2 linked regions of the Azospirillum brasilense genome follow. The protein of the gene in region 1 interacts with the protein of each later gene in a pairwise test. Links are inferred from orthologs where the notes say so. Each region holds a gene or a part of one and is shown in the gene's direction. Other genes may lie near its edges.

What was found. The genes of interacting proteins can lie anywhere in the genome.
Region 2: the proteins of parC (region 1) and rplL interact in binary tests that used the Escherichia coli proteins (3 or more experiments, as listed by UniProt). The link is inferred for Azospirillum brasilense from one-to-one orthologs.

Annotation. Positions count from the first base shown.
Region 1 is NZ_CP012915.1:1,310,005-1,315,439, reverse strand. The notes cover bases 1-2,957. They hold parC (DNA topoisomerase IV subunit A), read left to right. Parts: upstream 1-322; coding sequence 323-2,593; downstream 2,594-2,957. Other genes in these bases: recO (DNA repair protein RecO), read left to right, coding at 1-304. Outside these bases: AMK58_RS19655 (TRAP transporter substrate-binding protein), read left to right, coding at 3,064-4,161; AMK58_RS19650 (TRAP transporter large permease), read right to left, coding at 4,284-5,435. UniProt on the Escherichia coli protein: Topoisomerase IV is essential for chromosome segregation; it is the principal protein responsible for decatenating newly replicated chromosomes. It relaxes supercoiled DNA.
Region 2 is NZ_CP012914.1:2,247,159-2,249,923, reverse strand. It holds rplL (50S ribosomal protein L7/L12), read left to right. Parts: upstream 1-1,078; coding sequence 1,079-1,453; downstream 1,454-2,765. Other genes in the region: rpoB (DNA-directed RNA polymerase subunit beta), read left to right, coding at 1,688-2,765; rplJ (50S ribosomal protein L10), read left to right, coding at 503-1,021; rplA (50S ribosomal protein L1), read left to right, coding at 1-235. UniProt on the Escherichia coli protein: The binding site for several of the GTPase factors involved in protein synthesis (IF-2, EF-Tu, EF-G and RF3). Is thus essential for accurate translation.

The DNA of each region.
Region 1 (5,435 bases):
GGAGCTCGGATTCGGGCTGGATCTCGATCGTTGCGCGGTGACGGGGGCGAACGACTATCTCGCCTACGTCAGCCCGCGCACCGGTCGCGCGGTGTCGGCGTCGGCCGGGGAGCCCTACCGCGACCGGCTGCTGCCGCTGCCCGGATTCCTGATCGGTCTGGGCGGCGGGGGGCCGCAGGCGGTGGCGGAGGGACTGCGCCTGACCGGTCATTTCCTGGAGCGCCATCTCCTCAACGGCCCACTGCCGCCCGCAAGGCTGCGATTAAGAGAACGTTACGAGAACGCTGTGGCGCGTGGCCGCTAGATTTGGTATCCACACGCCATGACGTCCCGAGACCCTGCCCAAGACCCCGTCCTCGACATCCAGGAGAAGCCGCTCCGCGACGCGCTGAGCGAGCGGTATCTGAGCTACGCGCTGTCCACCATCATGGCGCGGTCGCTGCCCGACGTGCGCGATGGGCTGAAGCCGGTGCACCGGCGTCTGCTCTACGCCATGAGCCAGCTGCGGCTCGACCCCTCGACTCCGCCGAAGAAGTCGGCCCGCGTGGTCGGCGACGTGATCGGCAAGTTCCATCCGCACGGCGACACCTCCGTCTATGACGCGCTGGTCCGCTTGGCGCAGGACTTTGCGGTGCGCTACCCGCTGGTGGATGGGCAGGGGAACTTCGGCAACATCGACGGCGACAACGCCGCGGCCATGCGGTACACCGAGGCGCGCCTGACCGATGTCGCCAAGGCGCTTCTGGAAGGCATCGACGAGGACGCGGTCGATTTCCGCCCGACCTACGACGGCGACGGGGACGAGCCGGCGGTCCTGCCCGCCAACTTCCCCAACCTGCTGGCCAATGGCTCCAGCGGCATCGCGGTCGGCATGGCGACCAACATCCCGCCGCACAACGCCGCCCAGCTCTGCTCCGCCCTGCGGCTGATCGTGAAGTACAGGCAGCGCCGCGAGAAGGCGCTTCTGGCCGGCAAGGAGGCGCCGCCCCCTCCTTCGATCGAGGATCTGGTCACCCTGATCTCCGGCCCCGACTTCCCGACCGGCGGCGTTCTGGTGGAGCCGCGCGCCAACGTGGTGGAGGCCTACCGGACCGGGCGCGGCTCCTTCCGCCTGCGCGCCAAGTGGGAGGTGGAGAAGCTGGGGCAGGGCACCTGGCAGGTCGTCGTCACCGAGGTCCCGTATCAGGTGCAGAAGGCCCGTCTGGTCGAGAAGATCGCGGAGCTTCTGACCAACCGCAAGCTGCTGCTGCTGGAGGACGTCCGCGACGAGTCGGCGGAGGACGTGCGTCTCGTCCTGGTGCCGAAGAGCCGCAACGTCGACCCCGAGGTCCTGATGGCCTCGCTGTTCCAGACGACCGATCTGGAAATCCGCTTCGCCATGAACATGAACGTGCTGGGCAAGGACAATGCCCCGCGCGTCATGAACCTGTTCGAGGTGCTGGACGCCTTCCTCGACCATCGGATGGAGGTTCTTGAGCGCCGGTCCCGCCACCGGCTGGCCAAGATCGACCACCGGCTGGAGGTGCTGGGCGGCTATCTGATCGCCTATCTGAACCTTGACGAGGTGATCCGCATCATCCGCGAGGAGGACGAGCCGAAGCAGGAGCTGATGCGTGCCTTCTCCCTGACCGAGGTGCAGGCCGAGGCCATCCTCAACATGCGGCTGCGCAACCTGCGCAAGCTGGAGGAGATGGAGATCCAGCGCGAGAACGACGCGCTGAGCGCCGAGAAGGCCGGGCTGACGGAGCTTCTCTCCGACACGGTTCTGCGCTGGGAGAGGATCGGCAAGGAGACGGAGGAGACGCGCAAGCGCTTCGGCGAGGACCGCCGGACGCAGGTGGCCACCGCGACGGCAATCATCGACATCCCCGTCGATGCCATGGTGGAGCGCGAGCCGCTGACCGTGCTGTGCTCTCAGAAGGGCTGGATCCGCGCGGTGCGCGGCCATCTGACCGACGCCGAACGTCTCGACGTCAAATACAAGGAAGGCGACAAGGAAGGTTTCTGGGTCCATTGCGAGACCACCGACAAGCTCCTCGTCTTCGGCACCAACGGCAAATTCTACACGCTGTCCGCCGACAAGCTGCCGCGCGGGCGCGGCTTCGGTGAACCGGTGCGGCTGATGATCGATCTCGGCAACGAGGCGGACATCATCACCCTGTTCAAGCACCAACCCGACCGCCGCCTGCTGGTCGCGTCGGAGGATGGGCGCGGCTTCCAGGTCGAGGAGAACGAGGTCGTCGCCCACACCCGCTCCGGCAAGCAGGTTCTCAACCCCGACGACAACAAGGACGCCAAGATCTGCATCCCAGCGGAGGGCGACCACGTCGCCGTCATCGGCAACAACCGCCTGATGGTGGTCTTCCCGTTGGAGCAGGTGCCGGTGATGGCCCGCGGCAAGGGCGTGCAGCTCCAGAAGTACAAGGACGGCAGCCTGTCCGACCTGAAGGTCTTCACCGTCGCCGAGGGGCTGAGCTGGAAGCACGGCGAGCGGCAGTTCAACGTCACCAACCTGACCGGCTGGCTGGGCAACCGCGCCGGCGTGGGCAAGATGCCGCCCAACGGCTTCCCCAAGGTCAACCGCTTCACGTAAGCCGGCCGTTTCCCGGCCCCATACACCTAACGTTGCGCGCAAACGGGGGGCTTTCGGCCCCCCGTTTCACTTTTGGCGGAATCTCCGACGGAAAATTCCCGAATTGGTAGGGCTGAGCCATGCTCGGGCTTGAAGTCTGCCCCGCGATTCCGGCATAGTCGTTGTATCAAAATGAACTCGGTGCCGCCGACCGAAGGAGTGCCCGAAGGGCGCGCCGGGGGCCGGAGGAACACCGGGCGACAGGGAGGCACGCGCATGGTCACCACAGATCCGTGTGAAGGTACAGCGGCGACACAGGGGCCTGTCTCCATCAGCCCCGGTCCGTGACCCGCACGGTGACGTCGATCCGGCGTTGCCAGACAACTTCCTCAAAAACAACAGCCTTTCGGTTCGCACGCCGCGCTCCCTTTCCGGGGGCCGGAACGGCGGTGTGCGCCCACGCCGGGACGAGAGGACCCAAGGAGACCGCCATGAAACGCCGTACCTTCATCACCAGCGCCGGTGTCGGTGTCGCCGCCAGCACTTTGGCCGCTCCCGCCATCGCGCAGAGCAACCCCGAGATCAAGTGGCGCTGCGCGTCGAGCTTTCCCAAGAGCCTGGACACCATCTACGGCGGGGCCGAGCGGGTGGCCAAGCGCGTTGCCGAGATGACCGAGGGCAAGTTCCAGATACGCACCTTCGCCAGCGGTGAGATCGTCCCCGGCCTTCAGGTGCTGGACGCCGTGAAGGACGGCACCGTGGAGTGCGGCCACACCGTCTCCTACTACTACGTCGGCAAGGACCCGACCTTCGCCTTTGACGCGGCGATGCCCTTCGGCTTGAACGCGCGCCAGCAGAACGCCTGGATGACCCACGGCGGCGGTATGGAGCTGATGCGGGAATTCTTCAAAGGCTACAACATCATCCAGTTCGCGGCGGGCAACACCGGTACCCAGATGGGCGGCTGGTTCCGCAACGAGTTGAAGACGGTGGAGGATCTGAAGGGGCTGAAGTTCCGCATCGGCGGCTACGCCGGCACCATCCTGCAGCGTCTGGGGGTCGTGCCACAGCAGATCGCCGGTGGCGACATCTATCCGGCGTTGGAGAAGGGCACCATCGACGCGGCGGAGTGGGTGGGCCCCTACGACGACGAGAAGCTGGGCTTCAACAAAGTCGCCAAATATTATTACTATCCCGGCTGGTGGGAAGGCGGCCCGCAGGTGTCCTTCCTCGTCAACATGCCGCAGTGGGAGCAGCTTCCCAAGCATTATCAAGCGATTCTGGAGGCGGCCTGCGCCGACGCGACCGCCGACATGCTCGGCAAGTACGACGTGGTGAACATGCTCGCGGTGAAGCGTCTGGTCGGCACCGGCACCCTGCTTAAGCCTTATCCACGAGAGATCCTTCAGGCCTGCTATCAGGCGACCTTCGACGTCTACGAAGAGGAAGCCGCGAAGAACGAGAAGTTCCGTAAGATCTACGAGCAGTGGCGAAAGTTCCGTGACGAAGAATATCAGTGGTTCCGCGTTGCTGAATACACCTTCGATACCTTCGTCTACTCGACTCCGGCGCTGAAGAAGAAATCGTAAAGGAACATTGGTCACGAAAAAGCCCCGCTGAAGCGGGGCTTTTTTGTTTGCCGATGATCGAGCAAGATTCCCGGTTCCGACTCCTCCCCCGTCGGGCGGGAGAGGAGGGAATGGAAGGCCGGTTACTTGCCCTGCAACTGCCGCATGAGGTCGGCGTTGGGGTCCTCGGCCGGTTGTTCCGGCGCGCCGAAGGGCGGCGGCGGCTCGCCGGTATCGAAGGACGGGATATCGATCTGGATGTTGTCGATGTTGATCGGCTCACCACGGTCCAGGCCGCTGAAGACCATCTCCGGGAATATGATGACCAGAGCCACCATGATCAGCTGGATGCAGACGAACGGCACGGCGCCCCAGTAGATCTGGCCGGTGGTGATCTTTTTGATGATCTTCCCGGTGATCTTGTCCTTGTAGTCCTCCCGTGGAGCGACGCTTCGCAGGAAGAACAGGGCGAAACCGAAGGGCGGATGCATGAAGGAGGTCTGCATGTTGACGCCCAGCAGGACGCCGAACCAGATCAGGTCGATGCCCAGCTTCTCCGCGACCGGGGCGAGCAGCGGCACGATGATGAAGGCCAGCTCGAAGAAGTCGAGGAAGAAGGCGAGCAGGAAGACCATGATGTTGACGACGATCAGGAAACCCAGTTCGCCGCCCGGCAGGCCGGTCAGCAGATGCTCCACCCACAGGTCGCCGTTCACGGCGCGGAACACCAGACCGAAGACCGTCGAGCCGATCAGGATGAAGATGACGAAGGAGGACAGCTTCGCCGTCGTGTCCATCGCCTGACGCATCAGCGACCAGCTGAGCTGCCGCTTCATGAGTGCCAGGATCATGGCGCCCGCGGCACCCATGGCGCCGCCTTCCGTCGGCGTCGCGATGCCGAGGAAGATGGTGCCCAGCACCAGGAAGATCAGGACCAGCGGCGGCACCAGCGAGGTCAGCACCCGGAACAGGAGCTGGAAGCCGCGCAGGGAGCGGGCCTCCAGCGGCAGGGCCGGAGCGAACTCGGGGCGGACAATGCTGACGACCAGGATGTAGCCGGCGTAGAGGCCGGTCAGCACCAGGCCGGGGACCAGGGCGCCGGCGTACATGTCGCCGACCGAGCGGCCGAGCTGGTCGGCCAGGATGATCAGCACCAGCGACGGCGGGATGATCTGGGCCAGCGTGCCCGACGCCGCGATGACGCCTGACGCCAGTCGCCGGTCATAGCCGTAGCGCAGCATGATCGGCAGCGAGATCAGGCCCATCGAGATGACCGACGCGGCCACCACGCCCGT
Region 2 (2,765 bases), on another replicon or contig:
CAAGGCCGGCGCCGTGGAGTTCCGCGCCGAGAAGACCGGCATCGTGCATGCCGGCGTCGGCAAGGCCAGCTTCTCGGAAGAGGCCCTGGTGCAGAACATCCGCGCCTTCGTGGATGCCATCACCCGCGCCAAGCCGACCGGTGCCAAGGGTCAGTACCTGCTGAAGGTCTCGCTGTCCTCGACGATGGGCCCGGGCCTGAAGCTCGATCTGTCCACTCTGGCCGCCACGGCCTGAGTGATCTGAGTTTCGCCGCCGGCTCCTTCGGGAACCGGCGGCGATCGGGTGTCCCTGCGGGGATGCCCACCCTGTCCAAGACCGCTGGTGCCCGCGTCTCTCCGGAGGCAAGGGCTTAAACCTGCCAGAGCAGACAGGAGTTGAACCGTTAACCACGCGGGCTTGCCCGCGGTTCAGGAACGGCTCGAACTTCTGGGACAGGTTCGCCGGGGCTCCCCACCGAAAGGGAAGGGGTCCCTTGTAAACCTCTGTGCAAGGAGGCGATCCGTGGATCGTACACAAAAAGAAGCGACGATCGCGGACCTGCAGTCGAAGCTCCAGGAAACGGGCCTGGTGGTGGTCACCCACCATCTCGGCCTGACGGTGGCGGAAGTCACCGACCTGCGTGGCAAGATTCGGGCCGCGGGCGCGAGCTTCAAGGTGACGAAGAACCGGCTCGCCCGCCGCGCCCTTCAGGGCACGCAGTTTGAAGGTCTGGACGGTCTCTTCAAGGGACCGACCGCGATCGCCTACTCGAAGGATCCCGTCGCGGCCGCCAAGGTGGTGGCCGACTACGCGAAGACCAACGAGAAGCTGAAGATCGTCGGTGCCGCTCTCGGCGACCAGATCCTCGACGCGGAGGGAGTGAAGGCTCTCGCCACGCTCCCGTCGCTGGACGAACTGCGCGCCAAGCTCGTGGGCATGATCCAGACTCCGGCGACCCGTATCGCCGGCGTTCTCCAGGCTCCGGGCGGCCAGGTCGCCCGCGTGCTGGCGGCCTACGCGAAGAAGGACGAGGCGGCCTGAGCCGCACCCGTCTAGCTGTCTACCCATCCCAGAACATCGAGTTGTTGGAGCATTAAAATGGCTGATCTGCAGAAGCTGGTCGACGATCTCTCGGCCCTGACCGTCATCGAGGCCGCCGAGCTGTCGAAGCTGCTGGAAGAGAAGTGGGGCGTCTCCGCCGCCGCTCCGGTGGCCGTTGCCGCCGCCGGTCCGGCCGCCGCCGCCGCCCCGGTCGAAGAGCAGACCGAGTTCAACGTGATCCTCGCCGACGCCGGCGACAAGAAGATCAACGTGATCAAGGAAGTCCGCGCCATCACCGGCCTGGGCCTCAAGGAAGCCAAGGACCTGGTCGAAGGCGCCCCGAAGCCGGTCAAGGAGGCCGTGTCGAAGGACGAGGCCGCCAAGATCAAGAAGCAGCTTGAAGAGGCCGGCGCCAAGGTCGATATTAAGTAAGACCCGTCTTGCTGCGACGGATAAGACATATCCACGCCGGACGGCGGCCGGTCCCCGAGGGGGCCTGCCGCCGCACGGCGTTTTCTGCCTTCCACCGGACCGGGTTTCTCGGTCCGGCTCTTTCCGTCCCTGCATAAGGGGCGGGCCGCGCGATCATCGCCGCGTCGCGGCGAGCACCCTGGTTCGCGTGCTTCTGGTCGAGCGTACTCACGATTCTGACGTTTGGGGACATCCATGGCCAAATCCTTTACGGGTCGAAAGCGTGTTCGGAAGAGCTTCGGGCGCATCCCGGAAGTCACCCAGATGCCCAACCTCATCGAGGTGCAGCGCAGCTCCTACGACCACTTCCTGCAAATGGACGTCCCGCCGGAGAAGCGGGCCAACCTGGGTCTGCAGGAGGTGTTCCGGTCGGTGTTCCCGATCAAGGACTTCTCCGACCGCGCCGTCCTCGACTTCGTGAAGTACGAGCTTGAGCAGCCGAAGTATGACGTCGAGGAGTGCCAGCAGCGCGGCATGACCTTCGCCGCCCCGCTGAAGGTGACCCTGCGCCTCTCCGTCTTCGACGTGGAAGAGGACACGGGCCTGCGCTCGATCCGCGACATCAAGGAGCAGGACGTCTACATGGGCGACATGCCCCTGATGACGGCCAACGGCACCTTCATCATCAACGGCACCGAGCGCGTCATCGTCTCGCAGATGCACCGCAGCCCGGGTGTCTTCTTCGACCATGACAAGGGCAAGACCCATTCGTCGGGCAAGTATCTCTTCGCCGCCCGCGTGATCCCGTACCGCGGCTCCTGGCTGGACTTCGAGTTCGACGCCAAGGACCTCGTCTACGTGCGCATCGACCGCCGCCGCAAGCTGCCGGCCACCACGCTGCTGTTCGCTCTGGACGGCGCGGAGACCGAGGCGCTGCGCGCCGAGCGGAAGGCCCAGAAGAAGGACCTGCTGCCCTACGAGGCGCAGGGCATGGCGAAGGAAGAAATCCTCAATTTCTTCTACGACACCATCACCTACACCCGCGCGTCGGGCGGCTGGAAGACCCCCTTCAACGCCGACCGCATGAAGGGCGTGAAGGTCGCCTCCGACCTCGTGGACGCGGCCTCCGGCCAGGTCGTCGCCGAGGCCGGCACCAAGATGACGCCGCGCCTGATCAAGAAGCTGGTCGAGGGCGGCCTCGCCGAGCAGCTCGTCTCCACCGAGGAACTGACCGGCCGCTACCTCGCCGTCGACATCATCAACGAGCGGACCGGCGAAGTCCTGTTCGAAGCCGGTGACGAACTGTCGGCCAGCGACCTCGACAAGCTGGAGA